4 regions of the Halobacillus ihumii genome follow, and region 4 is predicted to be linked to each of the others. Evidence: riboswitches for the same ligand, from Rfam matches in the RefSeq annotation. Region 4 holds a riboswitch; each other region holds the start of a gene.

Region 1 (5,066 bases), 350 kb from region 4:
AGAAACTGACCACTAAATGGTTTATTTAAATGATCTCTTCCCTTTTCCCCAAATTCTTCGATAATTTGGGAAGGAATATAGAACTGACGGCTTGGGCGATCAACGGGCCCGCTAGATGTAATATCCTGTTCATGTTTATCTTCATTAGCCATAGATCTCACCCTCCAATTCTTCTGCTATACCCGATTTCCCGAAACGGATAACCTATTTTATCTCCTTGGGTATATTTTTGGGACTAGAAGCGCACATTACTAATTACAATATCCTTATCAAGGAGGGGATCCTGTGCCCAGTAGAGATCAGGCTTGTCTAGCGTGTGATGGTCGGGGACTGCTTATGGACGATGAAGAATGGCATTATACTTGTAAAATTTGTAATGGTGATGGATTTATGCCTCAGGGTACAAACGTAGTTAATCGACAGCCAGCCGATGTAGATGAGACAAACCGTATTTTAGATTAGAAAAAAAGAAGTGCTGGCATGAGTCCAGCACTTCTTTTTAAGTTTGGTGCAGCTTTCGCCTTGGAATCGAAGGCTGTTGAATCTCAAGATCCTTATTTTGAAGGTTATCCGTTAATTGAACAGCTGCCTTACCCAATTGATATAAACGGCCTTTGACATCTTCATCCACCAGTTCCCCTTCACTAAAATGACCATTATGAACATACACTCCGCCTGGTATAACATGGGCACGGAAATAATTAGCAAGCGGATTCAGCTGATGGTCGATCACTAAATAATGGTGATAGCTGCCTCCAGACGCAATAAAACCAATTGCCTTTCCTCTTAACGAATCGTTCGGTATTAAGTCAAAAACGTTTTTCAAAGCCCCTGTCAATGAAGCGCGATAGACAGGCGTTCCAATGATCAGTGCATCAGCTTCAACAATTAAGTCTATGAGTGCTTTTGTATCTCCTTCATATAATGAGGGATCACGTCCATCACATAGCACCGTATCGTATTCACCGAGATGCACAAGCTCTGTTTCAGCATCAGGAAGAGCTTCTTTAGCCGCTTCAATAGCTTGTTTAACGGAAACCCACGTCTTCGAACTCAACGTCACACTTCCCGACAAGCCTAATACCTTCATGCCAGAACTCCTTCAGCTTTAAGCTTTGCTTCCTTCTCTTTCACAAGCGGAATCACTTCTTTTCCAAAGCGCTCAAGATCTTGTTCATAATGAAAGTGTGCGGTAAGAATCAGGTCCACCCCGATCTTCTTCAACTCGATGATTTGATTCGCTACCTGTTCAGCGGTACCAATCAATCCTGTCTTGAAGCCATCATTATATTGCACCAGATCTTCATAGCTGGAATCAGCCCACATGCCTTGCTTATCCTGTGTGGATTGCCCCGCTTCTTGTACAGATTGCTTAAATCCTTCAACAGCGTCCTCATCTGCAGCATGAACGATATCGTTCAACTGTTGATAGGCTTCCTCTTCAGAATCCCTCACAATCGCAAAACCATGTGCAGCGAATTTGACCTCGCGTCCTTCTTGTTGTGCCAGTTCACGTACCTCATCAATTTGCTTTTTAAATCCTTCTAGTGTATTTCCATTCATAAAGTAATAATCTGAGACACGCGCTGCCATCTGTTTAGCTGCTGAAGAATTCCCTCCTTGGAAAATCGGGAGATCGCCTCCTTGAACAGGTTTTGGTTTAGATGGTGCATCATTTATTTTGTAAAAGTCCCCGCTAAACGCAGCTTTTTCTTTTGTCCAGAATTCTCGCAGCACACGGATAAATTCTTCCGAACGGCGGTACCGTTCATCATGCTCTAGCCAAGGTTCACCGAATCCAGTAAATTCTTGTTTAAACCAGCCGCTCACTACATTAACAGCGGCTCTACCCTCGCTGATTTGATCCAGCGTCGACAACATTTTCGCATACACGGCCGGATGCCATAAACCAGGATGAACTGCAGAGATCAGCTGTAAACGATCTGTAACGGCTGCCAGCGCTGAAGCTAATGTAATCGCCTCAAGCTGGTTTTCAGCTCCATAGCTTGCAAAAAACCTCGTCTGTAATAAAGCTAAATCATAGTTCGAATCCTCAGCAATTTGCGCATATCTTTTATTCGCCTCAAAACTCCAATCCGTTTGCTGAGGCAGCTTTGAAACCACTAACCCTCCACTTACATTTGGAACCCAATAAGCAAATTTTAAATTTCCCATAATTAAACCGTCTCCTCTCTTAAAGTAGACGGACACAATACGGCCATGATACATTAATAATAATGGTCGTAGATGTCCGTGTTTCCCTTAGGCGGGAAGGACTTAAATGATCAGCCCGGCAAAAGGTGTTGCAGCACCTTTTGCCTTTTTCATTCAATTAAAATTCAATTAAAAAACCCTTTCCTGCTTCACGAAGCAAGAAAGGGCGTATATAGCAGCGGGCAAATATCCGTACTAACACGACCTTCTTATCTTCGGATGCAATCCACTGAATTTGGCACCATGCAAACGCTGGTTGCCGAGACTTCATAGGGTCAGTCCCTCCGCCTCTCTTGATAAGAAGAAATCGTTATTTAATTGAATGATTAGACCCTATCATAATGTCTATATTATCTCCTGTCAATCCGCTTTTTAAATATTTACATAATTATTTACCATGAGAAATTGCTCTCCTATTCAGGAAGTTCGGCTAAGACCGACTCTCCGCAGTACAGGACCTATGCATTAGTAATTTACAGAAGAGCTCTCCTCTTCCAATGGCTTCTTCTCTTTCCTTGCTAAAGCAACTATTCCGGCAATTAGGAAAGCAAGTCCTCCGAACAATCCAAACCCGATTGTTCCAACAGTTGTAACGACAGCTGTAATGATCAGGATAATGCCGGCTGGTTTCGGCTTCTTATTTCCTTTAAGGAAAACAATAGCTAGGATTCCCAGGATAATCGCCACTAAAGCAGAAATGATGATCAACCAAGTCACAGAAGCTACACCTTCCATAATTTGATCAACAGAGAGTTGAGCTTGTTCGAGGTTGGGATCTGAATCCAACATACTCTGCATTTCTGCTCTCCATCCCTCATTATCCTGTATATTGAGGAAAACAAAGCTCAAAGCAGTAGTAATTCCATAAATAAGCAATCCGATTACTACAAACACGGTTTCTACAATTCTTTTCATATTACTCACACTCCTTTATTGACTAAGCATTCGCGATATCCCTTTTGGAAAAGAAAAACCAGGATAAACCTAGGAACAAAACTAAGTAAACCATCAAGACTGATACGGAAAAAGTTAAGGTTAAGTCTGAAATAATTGGTGTTCCTGTAAAAAATTGATTCAAATTTGTGTTAGCAAACAAAATAAATTTCGCCCATTCTTTATCGCTAAAGAAACCGACAATTGAATTTCCTGTCATCATCAGAAAAATAGCGACTCCTATCGCAAGTGAACTGTTTCTGAAAATAGCAGAAATCATAAATGCAAAAGTTGCCATCATAACCAAATTCACAGAACTTAGCAGGTATTGCGTCAACGTTAATTGGAAGATCGGAGCTTGTTGAATCTCTTCCCCTTTCCAATATAAATAAGGTTCCATAAAGTTTTCAAAGCCAAATAAAACAGAACCTGTCAGGAACGATAGTACATATAAAAATAATAACATGGTCATGGCAAATAGTAGCACAGAAACATATTTCGATGCTAATATTTTCGTACGGGAGATGGGCCTGATAAGCAGTAACTTAATGGAACCCCATTTAAATTCATTCGCAATCATACCCGCTGCCACAATAATCGTCAGAAGACTGATAATGGAAATATTCGCCCTATTGTCCTGAACAAAATTCCAAACATCATACCCGCCCGGCTCCACACTATTTTCGATCCGGTATTCATTCATAGCGATTTGCCTTTCATTCATGGATGCCGCAAACTCCTGTTCCTTAGCTTGTTGACGAAGTTGTTCATTCTCAGCTTGCAATTCCTGTTTCCAATTCCCATCTGTAGATTGTTCATCGTCCATGATAGTTTGATCTACCTTCATAAAAACACCAAACCCAATAATAAAGACCGCTAATACGATATACATCACCCATGTAGCTATCTGGGAATACGTTTTCATCTGTTCATTCTTAACTAACTGGATAAAGTTACTCAATGGTTCCCTCTCCGATCAAATCTAGAAATTTATCTTCCAAGGTAGAACGGTTTACGTTCACGCTGTAGATATTAATATTTTGTTCGACAAGTTTCTGGATGACATTCGGAATTTCCGTTTTCTCGATTGAAAACAGTAACTCATTTTCACCTTGACTTACAGTTCCCTCTAACAGTTGCTGCAGCACCTGAAAGGCTTGATCTATTGGCTCTGCCTCAAGCGCTACTTCTTTTTGCTCTGATTGCTGCAAAGCGTCCTGTACAGACTGAATCGAAACAAGCTCACCATTTTTAATAATACCGATTCGGTCACACATCATTTCCATTTCAGATAAAATGTGACTTGAGACAATAACTGCCACACCTTCTTCGGCTGCCAGTCTTCTTATGTAGGAACGAATTTCGCGAATCCCTGAAGGATCCAATCCATTAGTTGGTTCATCAAGGATAAGAATGGAAGGACTATGTAATAGAGCCTGGGCAATCCCAAGCCGCTGTCTCATTCCTAAAGAATATTTGGATACTTTATCTTTAATCCTTTTTTCAAGCCCAACGAGACGCACAACCTCCTGTATTCTTTCTTTGCTAATGCCCGGGATCATCCTTGAGTAATGAACGAGGTTCTTCCATCCCGTCATAAATGGATACATTTCCGGGTTTTCTACAATCCCCCCCACATGACGAACTGCATTTTTAAAATCAGTTTTCACACTGTGGCCTTTAATCATGACATCTCCATCTGTCATGCCCATAAGCCCAACCATCATTCGGATAGTAGTCGTTTTCCCTGCCCCATTTGGTCCGAGGAAACCAAATACCTCACCACTATAAATCTCAAAGTCCAACCCTTTAATAATCGGTTTATTACGTATCGTTTTCTTAAGATTTTTTAACTTCATTACAGGTTCCGACATTACCAAAAACCCTCCCTTTCTTTCCATGTCCACCTATTCTACGAA
Region 2 (5,066 bases), 460 kb from region 4:
ACGCCGTCAGTGATCGGGATTTTATTCTGGAGTTTTTGTCAATATCATCCATTTTAATCACCCATATATCAAGACTTTCGGAAGAGCTGATTCTGTGGAGCAGTCAGGAGTTTAATTTCATTGAGCTTGATGATGCGTTTTGTACGGGGTCAAGTATTATGCCGCAGAAGAAGAACCCGGATGTGCCTGAATTGCTTCGTGGTAAAACGGGGCGGATTTATGGTAATTTGATGGGATTGCTGACCCTTCTGAAGGGGCTGCCGCTTGCGTACAATAAGGATATGCAGGAGGACAAGGAAGGCATGTTTGATACGGTGGAGACGTTGGATGGTGCGCTTTCTCTGCTTGCTCCGATGCTTGCTTCGATGGAAGTTAAGAATGCTAATATGCGTCAGGCGGTGAACGAGGATTATTCTAATGCGACGGATATCGCTGATTATTTAGCCGTGAAGGGAATGCCGTTTCGTCAGGCGCATGAGGTGATCGGCAAAATTGTGCTGTATGCGATTCAGGAGCAAAAGTTTTTGCTTGATTTGACACTTGATGAGTATAAAGGATTTTCTGAGCTGTTTGAAGAGGATATCTTTGAAAAATTAGCGCCTGAACAAGTTGTGGCTGCTCGAAATAGTGAAGGCGGCACTGGATTTGAACAAGTGGCACAGCAGCTTGAGTTAGCTAAGCAGCATGTGTAGGAAGGCAGCGCTTTTCATGTAATTTTCTAAATATTATTGACTTTCGTACAGTTTATTTGTAACATGGCAAGTAACTTAATTACGTTTACTTACTCTTATCTAGAGCAGGCTGAGGGATTTGGCCCTTTGACGCCCGGCAACCGGTCTATAGACACGGTGCTACTTCCAACGGACATAGTCCGGAAGATGAGAGGTCGAAGCAAATCTTCAGCCTCTTTCATTTTGAAAGAGGCTTTTTATTATTCATAAAGCGGGTGATTGAGATGAATAAGGCGGAACGATTGAAGCGGTCAAAGGACCCACAGGTTACCGAGCGGTTTGGCGGGCGGCTGCCGCCGGGTCAAGTGTTAACAGAGAAATTTCCGATCTTAACAGTTGGTGAAGTTCCGTCCTATGACCTAGAAGAGTGGGATTTTCAGATCGCCGGGGCTGGTGATGAAACGCTTCGTTTTTCATATCAGGATTTAATGGAGCTGCCACAGTCGAAAGTTGTTTGTGATATTCACTGTGTGACGAGATGGTCAAAGTTCGATAGTGAATTTGAAGGAGTCCTGCTAAAAGATTTACTGGATGGGTTAGAGATTCCTAAAGACAATCAGTACGTGATGGTGAGTGGGGATTATGATTATACAGCTAATATCGACCTTCAAGATTTGTTAGCGGACGATGTGATCCTGGCTCATTCTTATAATGGCAAGCCGCTGACTGAAAAGCATGGCTATCCATTCCGGCTCGTCATCCCGCATTTGTACTTTTGGAAAAGCGTCAAGTGGATCAGAGGTTTTGAGTTTAAGGGATCAGATACGCCGGGTTTTTGGGAACAAAATGGGTTTCATAACGAGGGGGATCCGTTTAAAGAACAGCGCTTTACTGATGAGAGTGAAGTTATGGAAAAGGGTAAATGGAAAGAAAAGGATTTTGATTACTAAGGAGGTTGGACAATGAGTGTTGTCATTTTAGATGGTGTCCGTACACCATTTGGCAAATGGAAAGGCGGATTATCCAAATTAGGAGCGAAGGATCTTGGGGTTCAAGCGACTAAGGCGCTGGCGGAGCGTGTGCCGGAGGCCTTGAATGCGGATGGAGTTATTTTGGCACAAGTTATCCAGGCGGGACAAGGACAGAATCCTGCCAGGTCAGTTGCAGCAGGAGCTGGTATTCCATGGTCGGTGCCGGCCATTACGATTAATAATGTATGTTTGGCAGGGGTTGCATCGGTGGCGGATGCGGCTAGACGTATTAAGCTTGAGGAAGGGGAGTTATACCTTATCGGCGGATTTGATTCCATGACCAATGCTCCTCATGTGGCGGCCATTCGTAACGGGCTGACTACAGGTCCTGTTGAGTTCACAGACACATTAATTAACGATGGTCTTTGGTGTTCTTTGACGGATTCTTCCATGGGCGAGCTGACAGATCTTCAAAACGAAGACCGCCAGATTACCAGGGCACAACAAGATCAATTTGCTTTGCAGTCGCAATTAAAGGCAGCCCGGGCGCAGGAAGAAGGCTGGTTAAATGATGAGATTGTACCTGTTCAGGCTGGCAGCAAACAGGTTGTAAGTGATGAAGGAATCAGGCCGCAGTCTACCTTTGAAAAATTAAGCAAGCTGCCTCCTGCCTTTAGAGAAGGCGGCACGATTACGGCAGGAAACGCTTCACAAATGACTGATGGCGCCAGTGTCGGCGTGGTTGCCTCCGAGAGCTATGCAGAAAAGATCGGGAGGACTCCTCTAGCCAGGGTGATTGGCTGGTCAGAAACAGCCGGACCTGATTCAAGTTTACATACGAAACCGGCAGACGCGATTGCACAACTTTTCAAACGGTATCAGGTAACAAAAGAAGATATTGATTTATTTGAGATTAATGAAGCTTTTGCCAGTGTGGCGCTCGCAAGCATTGATGAACTAGGATTAGACTCAGGAAAAGTAAATGTGAATGGCGGAGCGATTGCGATCGGTCATCCGCTGGGCGGCACAGGGTTTCGGTTAGTGCTTACACTGATTCATGAGTTAAAACGCCGTGGCGGCGGACGAGGAATTGCATCACTATGCGGAGGTGGAGGGCAAGGCTTCGCAATTCTCGTGGAAGTACCAAAAGATTGGTCATAAAGGGAGGAGAAATTTATGTTTGTTACTTATGGAATAGGAATCGTAGTATTCTGGGCGGCAGGATTAGCTTTATGGCAGGGGATGTATAAGCCATCCAAAGGAGGGAAGTAAATGGAATCCTTATCACAAGGAACGATTTGGTTTATCGGCGTTTTGTTGTTTGTTTACTTTTTATTTGTTACGTGGATTGGCCGAAAAGGCTCGAAATACAGTAAGACGATGAGCGGTTTTGCAACGGCTCGAGGAAAAGTGAATCCATGGATCGTTGGCGCCAGTTTCGCGACAACTTATGCAAGTGCAAACTTATTTATCGGAGTGCCGGGCCTTGCTTATGAATACGGTACGGCTGTGCTTTGGTACACGCTTGGGTGCTTTGGGGTTTCATGGTTAGGGTTATTGTTTTTTGCCAAAACCTTCTTTCGATATGGTAAAAAATTCGGAGGGGTTTCAACATTGCCTGAATGGTTAGGCCGAAAATACAACAGTAAGACGCTTCAGGTGATCGTTGGTTTGCTTATCTTATTTAATGTGTACTATATTGTAGGGCAAAATGTCGGGCTGGCGACGATCTTTGAAACTGTTCTTGGCATTCCCTATATGTGGGGAGTGATTATCGGGGTAGCGATTACCGTTGTGTATATTGGCTTAGGCGGTGCCTTTGCGCAAATTATTACTGATGGCATCCAGGGGATTTTTATGGCGTTTACATCTGTACTCATTTTATTTTCCCTCTTATGGACAATCGGGGGCGGATTCGGTGTCTTCGGAGAGCTCTCCAGCCGTTTGGCTGGAATCGATCCCAATCTTGTTGCACCTATTTCGTCTACAGGGCCTTACAATAGTGTTCTTGCTATTTTGGCTGTGCAGTTTCTATTATTCAGCTTCGTATTAATGCCGCATCTGTTAAATAAGGTGCTTTCCTTAGAAACAGAGGAAGAATTGCGTCCATTTACACTATCAGCTGGCATTACCTTGTTTTTAATTTCTACATTAATGGTGGTAGGCGGATTGGCGGCTCGTGTGCTGCTTCCATCCTTAGAAAGCGCTGATAAAGCGATCCCAGCTTATTTGATGGAAGCTTTTCCGCCAGTAGTGGTCGGCATTTTAATCGTCGGAATCATATCTGCGATCTTGTCTAGTACAGACAGTTTATATCTTGGTGTGACGACCAGTATCGGCAATGATATTTATAAAGTGCTTGCTTCCTTTTTCACGAAGGGTGGAGGTGATCCTCAATTGATTGATCGTCGAAGTGTAACCGTGGCGAAGGTTTCCCTAGTTATTATTGGGGCGATTACCTTATACATTTCGCTTGACCGGCCAGAGTCGTTATCGATTCTTATTCAGTTTAGTTTCTCCGCGATTATCAGCGGGATTATAGCACCGATTACCTTAGGTTACTTTTGGAAGCGAGCGAACCGATTTGGAGCCATTGCAGCAGTGATCGTAGGCGTAACGCTTTATGTGCTATTTACGAACCAGGCCATTATTGAAAATATTTATTTAGCGATGTTTGCAAGTTCTGTAGCTGGGTTTACGGTTATGTTTATAGCAGGAGTGCTGCCTGAGAGAAAAGTAGAAGAGTCCGTTCAACTTGAAAAAAATGCGTGAAAGAGAGGGAACATATATGGCAGATGATCATCAGCAAGGCCGCCTTGAGAAAGTCATTCAGCTTCGCAATCAATTTTATAAGCGGTCCAAAGAAGTGGATCAATCTGGGGGCTTCCCACATGAAAACTTTGCAGATTTGAAAAAAACGGGCTACCTGTCCTGGACTGTACCTAAACAGTACGGAGGACTTGGCTTGAACTTGTATGAGTTTTTACAGCTGCAGGAACAGTTAGCCAAAGGAGATGGAGCTACTGCCTTATCAGTTGGCTGGCATTTAGGGAGTATACTCGAGCTGGCTGAAAATCATAGCTGGGAGGAGGCAACATTCCGTGACCTTTGTCAAAGGGTTGTACAGGAACAAGCTTTAATGAATCGGACCGCCACAGAAAAAGGCACGGGCAGCCCGACGAGAGGAGGGATTCCCGAGACGCAAGCATGCTTACAAGGCGATCATTGGGTGATAAATGGCAGGAAATCGTTTGCATCTATGGCTGAAGCGTTGGATTATTCATTAGTGACGGCCCGTATTGAACAAACAGACCGTGTCGGCATCTTTCTGGTTGATCACAGCCAGGAAGGGGTAAAAGTAGAGCCGACATGGAATTCTGCTTCGATGAGAGGGACGAGAAGTGATGACCTTATTTTTCAAAAT
Region 3 (5,066 bases), 2.3 Mb from region 4:
CTTTCAGATTTTCCAGCACCTGAAGGTTTGGTTCCTCATAAAAATAGGGCTGAGATAGATAAACATGACAGCCAGCCTTCTCTAATTTCTCTTTGAGCTTTGCATCATTTTGACTATAAGCTTGTAGAAAAACACGTTGATAGTTTAGATCTATTTGTTCTTCTGAAAAAGTCTTTACTAGATGTTCCATTGTTCCATCATCGGATAACATGCTGGCTTTAACGCCGTTTTTCTGACACCAATTCAATGTCTTTTTCCCACGGATTGCCACTTGCGTATTGTTTAATTTTTCAATAAAATCTCTGTAGATTTCTGATTTTACGGAAGTGTCCTCCAACGTTTGAGCGCCTATTCCCGTTGTAAAAATTGCCCAATCAAAAGATTTGGAAATAAAATCTCTAATATTATCTTGACTGATTTGTTCATTTAAAATTTGCTTTCCTTGAATCGAAAAGACTGCTGGTGTACCACCTTTTTTCTGGATCAAGCTGCTGAGTGCATTTGCACTTCGATCAGCCGCTACTCCGATGACCTTTCCTGTTAACCCATTCATAAAAATCCTTCCCTTTCGCGAGAGCTTCGTTTGGCAGTGATGATTGATACATTCAGTTCTTTGTATCCTACTTTATTTGCTCAAGCTGCTTTGATGAAAGGCTTCATAAACGCGATCAGTCAAAGCGTCCACCATTGCCCTATGGCTGCCAAGGTATTGACACAGCAATACCTGTTGTCGATCTGTCTGCTCCATCTCATTAATTTTTTCTTGCATGGAATGCATAAGCACTCCCGTAAACCAAAGATAAGGAACAACGAAAGTTTGGGACCATCCTATTCTTAACGATGTTTGCAGTCCTTCTTCAAATGATGGTGAACAGGCAGCTAAATAACTGACTGAAACATGAGCTACATTCATTTTCCTCTTTAATTTCCAAGCGATTTCTTCGATCGAATCTTTCGTCTCCTGATGAGGACTTCCTCTTCCAACCAACAGGATATTAGCATCAACATGAGGAACCACCTGTGTTTCGCGTATTCGCTGAACCAGTACATCTATCACTCGATCCTGAACTCCTATCGTTTTACCGTACACAAACTCAACGTGGGGATAACGAAGTTTCGCTTGATCAATCTTTTTCGGTATATCCTTGTAGTAATGGCCAGCACTCAACAATAAGACAGGGATAACAACAATCTTCGTGGCACCAAGTTTGATGAGGTTCTTAATTCCTTGAACCATATCGGGTTCTGCAAGTTCTAAGAAGCATGTTTCCTGAAGAGGTACATCATCTATCATCCTGTTTTGAACGGCTTCGATAAAGGAAACAGCTTCTTTACGTGCCTTCTCGACTCGGCTCCCATGACTTACATATAAAACAGCTTCCATGCAAATGGCTCCTTCCTTTTATCCCACAATTGAGGGAATAGGTAGTTCCGCCTCATCATTTAGCTGTTCAAACCATTGCAGCTGATCTCGAAGCTTCACGACCTCTCCCACAATAATCATCGAAGGATTCATGAGTTCACTAGCTCTTCCCACAATATTCTTAAGGCTGCCTGTAACAGTGCGCTGATGTTCCGTAGTACCCCACTCCACCAAAGCTATCGGTGTTTCAGGAGCACGACCATGACGAATTAGCCTTTCACAAATTTCGGGCAGCTTTTTGACACCCATAAAAATACACAAAGTGTCCATACTTTTCACAACGTGCTCCCAATATTCTTCCTGATCACAGCCTAGTTTGCTCACCCCTGACAGAAAGGCTACGGACGAGCTATAATTACGATGGGTAACTGGAATACCTGCATAAGCCGGTGCCGCTACCCCGGAGGAAATTCCAGGAACGATTTCATAAGGAATCCTATTTTTTGCTAGCACTTCCGCTTCCTCTCCACCTCTTCCAAAAACAAATGGATCTCCGCCCTTTAAACGCGTCACTGATTTACCCTGTTGAGCATAGCTACAAAGAAGTTCGTTAATGGCAGCTTGGTCTAACGAATGATGATCAGGACGTTTACCGCAGTAAATCAGTTGGGCTTCATCCCTCGCTTCATCCAGTAAGTCCGGGTTACTCAACCGGTCATATAAAATGACATCTGCTTGTTGAATGCTCTTCAAGCCTTTCACTGTAATTAATTCAGGATCACCCGGCCCAGCACCAACGATATAAACTTTATTCATGAGTCCCACCTCTTTCCTTGTTCGAGTTTCAGCCACATTCTAACTGACTGACGGTCATATCTCTTAAAATGTAACTCGATATTCCTGTAACGAACAGCCGTCAGGTTTGGCTTTATAACAATAGAATTCATATTCAGTCAAACTGGGTATCTTGAGCATTTAATTCATGGTAATCCCAGGTAATTAGTTGGATATGATCCCGCACCTCTTCTCATAGCCTTGGATTCGCTCCCCTGGATTTCAACTCTTTCCTTTTACACCCCACCTAACTTTTAGCTTTTTCACACTAAAAAACCTCTCTTCTTTATCAACAATAAGAAGAGAGGCTTTAACACATACATTTAACTACCCATCTTCTTATCTTTCAAATGCATAAAAAGCACCTGCTGGAATTGGCACAGTTTTCTGATGATAAATCACCAGATCCGTTGCCGAGGCTTCAAAGGGCCAGTCCCTCCACCTCTCACGATAAGAATGTGAAAATTTGTTATTGAATTATTGGTATATATACTATCCACGTTTTGAAAAAATGTCAATAGACTATGGGAAAATTAATAACATTTATTATTTTCTGTTCTAAAGAACTGGATCTTCCAATATGCCACTTCCACCCTAATATCAACTGTTGAGTTAACGTCATCCTAAACGTTAGTGAAAGAATCAGCGATAGATAAACTAACTGGATAATCGAGACTAAAGATAAAATAAAAAGCTTAACCTCCCTCTATAATTTAAAGTTTTTTTAGAATTACTCTGTTTTCCTTCCATTTTCTTAATACTCTATTGAATCCATAGCTAAGTTTTGTGTCAGGTTTACCCAATGTTTATTAAATTTGGTAGTGAGGATTGCGTTTGAATAGACTGGGGCGATTACTTTCCAGTAATTAGGTTATTACTTATAATCGCACTTTAGATCTCCACGTTAGACATGGTGGTGGACCCTCCGATTTCTCTCGGCGTCATCGCGCGCAAATTCCTTCGTTTGACCTGACCATGTGTGGATGCCGGAAATGCTCCTTAAGTGGGTCTAAGCCCTTATGGTTAAAATAACGACCGGCTTCTCCGTGCTTCAATTGTGAAATCATTAAGAAAAAGACAAAAACTAAAGTTCTTCCGACTTAAGCGACTTCCTGTACACTTGGTAACTGAGGAATATCTCGAATCATGCGTTCTTCACTAAAAGAACACTTTCGTGTTCCAATCACAAAGAATATCTTGATGAGCTTACGACTTAGGGCAATAAACGACTGTTTTCCTGTCAGTGGGTTCTTGGAACGATTCTTATAATATGTATGTAAGGTTTTGAATCCTTCGTTATGAAAAGACAACGGTCGAGCGACTTGATACAAAATGGACCGTAACCTTCTACGTCCCCGTTTCGTAATGGTCGTCTTCCCTTTAAACAGACCGGATTGATTCATTTTTAAATTGAGTCCCGCTAATTTGATAATTTGGCGTGGATCTCTGTAGTTAGAAAGATCACCAACTTCAGCGAAAAAACCGGCTACTGTCATGGCACTAATGCCTTTCATCGCGATCATACGATCAGATCCAGGCACGTGAAGAACCAGGTTTTCAAGTTGAGTTTCAATAGCTTCGAGGCGTTCTTTTAACGCTTGATATTGATCGACGAGATAACGAAATTCTTGACGGGCCATGCGTAGCCCCACGGTCAAGCCTACACTGGATGAAGCACTTGCTTCAGCTGACGCATGCGCTTTAATCCAATCGCTCGTTTAGCTGACTTTTTGACTTTCCTAAGAAGTTATTCTTCCGTTTTTTGATCAATATCCTCAGGAAGATAGCCATGTTCCAAGAGGTGTAACGCAGCCTTCCCAGTCCAGTCCTTAAATACCGTTATGAATTCCGGAAAATATCGATCCAGCGTATTATGCATCTGAGCTTTGATCGAAGAAAGATCCTCTTGGATCATGTCATAAAGTTTGATTCCTTCCCGTAACTCGGCGTACACATCCTCCGGTAAAATCGGTGCGTGATACCGACCATTACGCACGACCTGAGCGATGACTTTCGCATCCTTTGTATCATTCTTGGTGGGGGAATCATCATCGAGTTCTTTGGAGCGTTTTACCTTCATCGGATTGACGACAACGGGTTTCTCACCCTGAGCTTTTAAGTAGTAGGCTAAGTTAAGCCAATAATGACCTGTAGGTTCCATCCCGATCAGAAGTTTAGGGCGTCCGGTTTCTTCAGCTAAACCTGCCGTCCACTTCAGTAAATCATTGAATCCTTGCATCGTATTGGAGAAGATGAGTCGTTTGGATAAGTCTCTTCCTCGATCATCAATTGCGCGAGCGACGTGTTTGTGCTTCGCCACATCGACATCGATAATTAACGTCTGTTCATTGATTTGCGCAAGGCGCTCATTTTGTGTAAAATCCATAGTAGAAGTCTCCTTTTGGTACTTAATTCGAGGTCATGCATGACACTCTCTATCGTACCAAGGGGACTTTTTTTATGCATCTGGATCCTACCTCGATTTTCCCTCAAATTTCTTCCTTACAGGAATGCTCCTTATTCAAAAGTGATTAAGCTTTTTTGATTAGCGTCCCAGGCAGGATTCGAACCTGCGACCCACAGCTTAGAAGGCTGTTGTAGGCACCCTAATTAGGTAGCATCTAAACGCTTAAATCCCTGTTAAATCAAGGGTTCCCGGGATTGATTCCAATAGAAATTAACGTAATTGGGGCAGAAACAATTAAATTCTGCCCCAATTCTGCCCCAAACTCAGTATTTATATAATCATGTTTTTGATTTCTCAGCATTCATCATGGGTAATATCTAATTCCACAACAAACATTACTGCTCTGCCTACACAAAAGAATGTTAGATAAATATAAAAATTACAATTTCATAGATTTTCGAA
Region 4 (5,066 bases):
GCAGAGTGGCTAGTATGCCGCAAGCAATCATCACAACTGTATAGAAATTTGACCTCAGGAATACCTCTGTTAAACAGTACGCAAGGAGCAAAGAAATGATCGGAGAGGTGATCCAAACTTTCAATATTTGATAAATAATTCTTTTTCTCCAAATCTCTGTCCAGTTCTTTGTTGCCCCTACACCTACAATGGCTGAAGTCGTGACTTGTGTCATCGGAATCGGGATCCCTAATAAGGAAGCACCAACTACCAGTACTCCTGATGTTCCTGATACCATAACACCGTCTGTTAAGGTTAAGGTAGAAATGCGCTTACCATTCGTTTCAAGCACTCTGCCTCCTAATAAAATACTTCCAAGGGCTATAAACACTCCTCCAGCCAGCAGCCCCATTTCCTTAGGTAAAACACCCGCTCCAACTAGGGGACCAATTGCATTCGCTACGTTGTTCATTCCAGCAGCAAATGCTTCTATGAAACCAGTAATAATGAGCAAGATCGAAATCCATTTGGAAATTTGTCTATTCGCTGAATGCTTGCGCTTTTTCCTCCAGTAGTTCCCAAATAATCCAAAACAAAATGTCAGTGCAAAGGCAACAACAGGCACGATAACCCAAAAGGTAACGACGTGGATCAGATTTTCAAGGTAGAGTTGTTGTAATGAGATCCCTACCCCGACGATGGCTCCAACTGTTACTTCACTTGTTGAGAGCGGAATGCCAATCATGTTTGTGAAAAATAGTGTAATGGCCGATACAGACAAGATAATGACAGCCGCCTGAACAGTAAGCAGTTCAGAAGCGATCAGTCCCTTTCCTATCGTTTCCACTACTTCTCCACCCCACAACGCACCAAGTAAACCTCCTACGCCGCTTAGGATAAGAGCTGTTCGTTTCTTTTTGATAACTTGAGCCCCATAAGCAATCCCCATCGTTGCAGCCGAACCACTCGCTCCAACATTAAACGCGAAAAAACAGGAGACGGCCAGCCCTATTATGATCAGTGTCATGAACGAGAGTCCTTAGGAGGCCCTGTGTGGAGACCACATTCCGTCTTTTCGAATCCCTTCCATCTGGAGGAACGATCGTTAGGGTCATCTGAGGGAGCCGTACAAGGTATACAGCCAATACTTGCGTATCCCTGATCATGTAGCTCATTGTATGGAAGATTATTTGCACGGATATGCTCCCACACATCTTCCCAGGTCCAGTGAATAAGAGGACATACCTTGATCGAACGGAATCGATCATCTCTATTCACAAAATTGGTCTCACTTCTGCTGGCAGATTGCTCGCGTCTTAACCCGGAAACCCAGGCCGTCGCCCCGTTTAACGCTTCTTCAAGCGGCTTTATCTTTCTGATATAACAACATTGATCAGGATTTCGATTCCACAACTCATCGCCATGCTTACTTGCCTGTTCCTTCAAGGTTAAATCTGGCTTTTTCATCGTAATCTGCAATTCTGGAAATCTTTCTTTTATTTGATTAATAAGATCGTATGTCTCCTGAAAATGGACATCCGTATCCAGGAATACAATCGCTGCATCTTTCTTTACCTGAGAAATCAGATCAATCAATACAATTCCTTCTGCTCCAAAGCTGCACGCATAAACGATATCATCATACGAACGATAAGCCCATTTCAGCACTTGTAATGCTTCTTGTTTATGATCTGCTGTAATTTGATCTGGGAAAGGATTTTCAAATATAGAGTCATAGGTTAACACGTTATTGTTCATAGTTTAGTCCTCCTTAATAGATAACGTTACTATTTGTCAAAAGCAAAGAAAAAAGGCAGCACTGCCCACTCCAGCAAGCAGCACCGCCTCTAGTTGTCTAGTCAGCAGCAACATGATTCAATTAAAAAAATCCTCTTCTTAAACAGCAATAAGAAGAGGGTTTCAGTTACGAATTACGTCTCTTCTTATCTATCAAGCCAATAGCTTGTTGGAGTTAGCACAGTACTATGACTAGTCTGTTGCCGGGGTTTCGTCGGGCCAAGTCCCTCCACCCCTCTGGATAAGAATTTGATTTAATTTTGTTACAGGAAAATATACAACAAGTATTGTCTTCTGTCAAAGGGATTTTTCTAAAATTTGTTACTTGTGAAGTCTTAAAACCCTTTATTCATAGTGATTTAGTTGGGAATGATAAAATTTAAATTTTTTTGAAAATTACTCTTGATTCCTTGTTTTATTTCGTGTAATGTAAGTCGCAACATCATGAAATGAATAACCAACTTTTGGAATATGATTTAAATTCTTGTACTAGATCATTAGTAGAAATCATAAACTACGTTTAGACGAATTCCGCAACAATGCATAAATTTTTTCTTGAACTCAATAGTCTATTGATGTAAAGTAATGTATTAAAAATACCAAAAAATTACATAAAGATTCTTATCTAGAGAGGTGTAGGGACTGGCCCGATGAAGCCTCAGCAACCACTGGTATAACCAGACTGGTGCTAAATCCAGCAAGTTATTTAAAACTTGGAAGATAAGGAGAAGCATGAAATATTTTAAAGCCTTCTTCTTACAGAAGGCTTTTTTATTTTTTTAAAAGGAGAATGATCATGTCTACTACCTCACGTACGGAAACGAAGCTTGTTCATACAGGTAAGAACAATGAGGATGCTACAGGAACCATTAATGCACCTGTCTATTTCTCAACTGCCTATCAGCACCCTGGCATCGGCGAATCAACCGGCTTTGACTACTCAAGAACAGGTAATCCAACCAGAGCCATACTCGAACGTTCCATTGCCGAAATCGAACACGGAGAAATGGGATTCGCATTCAGTTCAGGAATGGCAGCGATCCAAACTGCACTTTCTTTATTCGCCCATCAAGATGAAATCCTTGTGTCAGAAGACCTTTATGGCGGTAGTTATCGTTTATTCGAGCATCTTTCCTCTCAATATGGTTTGACATTTCACTATTGTAACAGCCAGCATCTATCTGATTTAGAACGATACATTACTAACAAAACAAAAGCCATTTACATTGAGACACCTACAAATCCGCTTATGCATGTAGCGGATATTCCGGCTATCGCGAGAGTGGCTAGAGAACATGGACTTCTGCTGCTTGTCGATAACACCTTATATACACCGCTTCTGCAACAGCCTTTACGAGAAGGAGCCGATATTGTAATCCATAGTGCAACGAAATATTTAGGCGGTCATAACGATACTTTGGCTGGATTACTTGTCGCAAGGGACTCTGTGATTTGTGAAAAATTAGCTCTTCATCAAAATACCACCGGTGCCGTCCTCTCCCCTTTTGACTCGTGGCTGCTCATGCGGGGAATGAAAACCCTTGCCTTACGAATGGAGCGGCACGAAAAAAATGCAAAGGCGGTAGTTGCATACCTGGAGCGGCATCACGCCATTACACACGTCTTTTATCCCGGTCGAGGCGGAATGCTTTCCTTTCGACTAGCAGCTGAGCACTGCATCGATCCTTTTTTAAGAAACTTGAAAGTCATCACCTTTGCCGAGAGTCTCGGCGGAGTAGAAAGCTTTATCACCTATCCAGCAACTCAGACTCACGCCGACATACCAGAGGATAAGCGGAAAAACTATGGTGTGTGTAATCGGCTGCTGCGGTTTTCAGTTGGCATTGAAAGTATAGACGATCTGATCGCGGATCTCGATCAGACGCTGAATAAATTACAAGGGAAATAGCAGATATTTGGAATCGATCCCATACCTTAATTGAGAACAGGAGGAACAGTATGAACCTGAGAGAAGCCCTTCAAGACAAAACTGTAGTAGGCGACGGTGCTATGGGAACATTGCTTTACTCTTACGGCATTGACCAGTGCTTTGAGGAGTTAAACCTTTCCCATCCTGACGAAGTCCTGTATGTTCACCAGGCGTATGTTAATGCTGGTGCTGACATTATTCAAACGAATACATATGGAGCCAATTATATTAAACTAGCACGTTATGGGTTAGAGGATAAAGTAAAAGAAATCAATACAGCAGCTGTCAGACTAGCTAAACAAGCAGCAACAGACAATACCTATGTAGTGGGTACCATCGGAGGAATACGCGGCATTAAAAAACAAGCCGTCTCCCTGGAAGAAATCAAACGAACCTTTCGTGAGCAGCTTTACTGTTTGTTGTTTGAAGAAGTTGATGGAATTTTACTAGAAACGTTTTATGACCTGGAAGAACTTATAACCGTTTTAGAAATTGCTAGAAAAGAAACCACTCTCCCGATTATCGCCCAAGTGTCCATGCATGAACCAGGTGTACTTCAGGAAGGCACCTCCCTTGCTGAAGCTTTAGCAATCATAGAAAAAGCAGGGGCTGATGTAATTGGGGTCAATTGCAGATTGGGACCTTACCACATGGTCCAGGCATTAGAGAGTGTCCCTCTTCCAGAAAGAGCCGTACTTTCTGCCTACCCGAATGCTAGCTTGCCAGCTTACCAAGATGGCAGATTTGTTTACAAAACAGATGCGAATTATTTTAAAGCAAGTGCCCGCGCCCTTTATGAACAAGGAGCCAGACTTATAGGGGGCTGCTGCGGAACGACACCCGAGCATATTGCTGCAATTGCGAACGAAGTAAAAGGTATCAAGCCAATCGAACAGAAGAGCATTTCTATTCAGGAAAAGGCTCCGGCTTCCCCTGAAGAGCATAAAGATACTCGTCCACACCTTTACGAAATAGCTGAGCAAAGACCGTCCATTATTGTTGAGCTTGATCCACCGAAGCGTCTCTCTACCGATCGATATTTAAAAGGGGCGCAGGCGCTCCAAGAAGCTGGCGTCGATTCAGTGACATTAGCCGATAATTCACTCGCCAGCCCGAGAATTTGCAATACAGCCGTCGCCTCCATTATCAAGCAAAAATTCGATATCAATCCGTTAGTCCATATATCCTGCCGCGACCGAAACCTGATTGGTCTGCAATCCCACTTGATGGGACTGCATACACTCGGAATCACCCAGGTCCTTGCTATCACCGGAGATCCGACTAAAATCGGTGATTTTCCTGGCGCTACATCCGTCTATGACCTGTCTTCATTTGATTTGATTCATTACATCAAACAACT

The links. Region 4 has a riboswitch for S-adenosylmethionine ahead of G6R08_RS13855 (phosphoadenylyl-sulfate reductase). Riboswitches for the same ligand answer to the same signal wherever they lie in the genome.
Region 1: another riboswitch for S-adenosylmethionine. It lies ahead of sfnG (dimethylsulfone monooxygenase SfnG); the one in region 4 lies ahead of G6R08_RS13855 (phosphoadenylyl-sulfate reductase).
Region 2: another riboswitch for S-adenosylmethionine. It lies ahead of G6R08_RS16135 (sulfite oxidase-like oxidoreductase); the one in region 4 lies ahead of G6R08_RS13855 (phosphoadenylyl-sulfate reductase).
Region 3: another riboswitch for S-adenosylmethionine. It lies ahead of cobA (uroporphyrinogen-III C-methyltransferase); the one in region 4 lies ahead of G6R08_RS13855 (phosphoadenylyl-sulfate reductase).

The regions. Positions count from the first base shown of each region.
Region 1 covers NZ_CACVAO010000001.1:2,435,407-2,440,472, reverse strand. The annotation lists gene G6R08_RS12185 (formate/nitrite transporter family protein) at 1-152, opposite strand, end outside; gene G6R08_RS21970 (hypothetical protein) at 286-462, shown strand; gene G6R08_RS12180 (NADPH-dependent FMN reductase) at 500-1,090, opposite strand; gene sfnG (dimethylsulfone monooxygenase SfnG) at 1,087-2,175, opposite strand; SAM riboswitch class I at 2,421-2,517, opposite strand; gene G6R08_RS12170 (DUF4064 domain-containing protein) at 2,680-3,129, opposite strand; gene G6R08_RS12165 (ABC transporter permease) at 3,152-4,108, opposite strand; gene G6R08_RS12160 (ABC transporter ATP-binding protein) at 4,101-5,021, opposite strand.
Region 2 covers NZ_CACVAO010000001.1:3,250,218-3,255,283, forward strand. The annotation lists gene argH (argininosuccinate lyase) at 1-692, shown strand, start outside; SAM riboswitch class I at 785-885, shown strand; gene G6R08_RS16135 (sulfite oxidase-like oxidoreductase) at 956-1,621, shown strand; gene G6R08_RS16140 (acetyl-CoA C-acyltransferase) at 1,634-2,803, shown strand; gene G6R08_RS16145 (sodium:solute symporter family transporter) at 2,915-4,414, shown strand; gene G6R08_RS16150 (acyl-CoA dehydrogenase family protein) at 4,431-5,066, shown strand, end outside.
Region 3 covers NZ_CACVAO010000001.1:446,628-451,693, forward strand. The annotation lists gene G6R08_RS02380 (uroporphyrinogen-III synthase) at 1-553, opposite strand, end outside; gene G6R08_RS02385 (sirohydrochlorin chelatase) at 626-1,384, opposite strand; gene cobA (uroporphyrinogen-III C-methyltransferase) at 1,403-2,179, opposite strand; SAM riboswitch class I at 2,534-2,654, opposite strand; partial or broken gene G6R08_RS02395 (IS110 family RNA-guided transposase) at 3,298-4,583, opposite strand; tRNA gene G6R08_RS02400 (tRNA-Arg) at 4,745-4,826, opposite strand.
Region 4 covers NZ_CACVAO010000001.1:2,788,003-2,793,068, reverse strand. The annotation lists gene G6R08_RS13860 (inorganic phosphate transporter) at 1-1,006, opposite strand, end outside; gene G6R08_RS13855 (phosphoadenylyl-sulfate reductase) at 1,003-1,737, opposite strand; SAM riboswitch class I at 1,920-2,024, opposite strand; SAM riboswitch class I at 2,395-2,503, shown strand; gene G6R08_RS13850 (methionine biosynthesis PLP-dependent protein) at 2,573-3,685, shown strand; gene G6R08_RS13845 (bifunctional homocysteine S-methyltransferase/methylenetetrahydrofolate reductase) at 3,736-5,066, shown strand, end outside.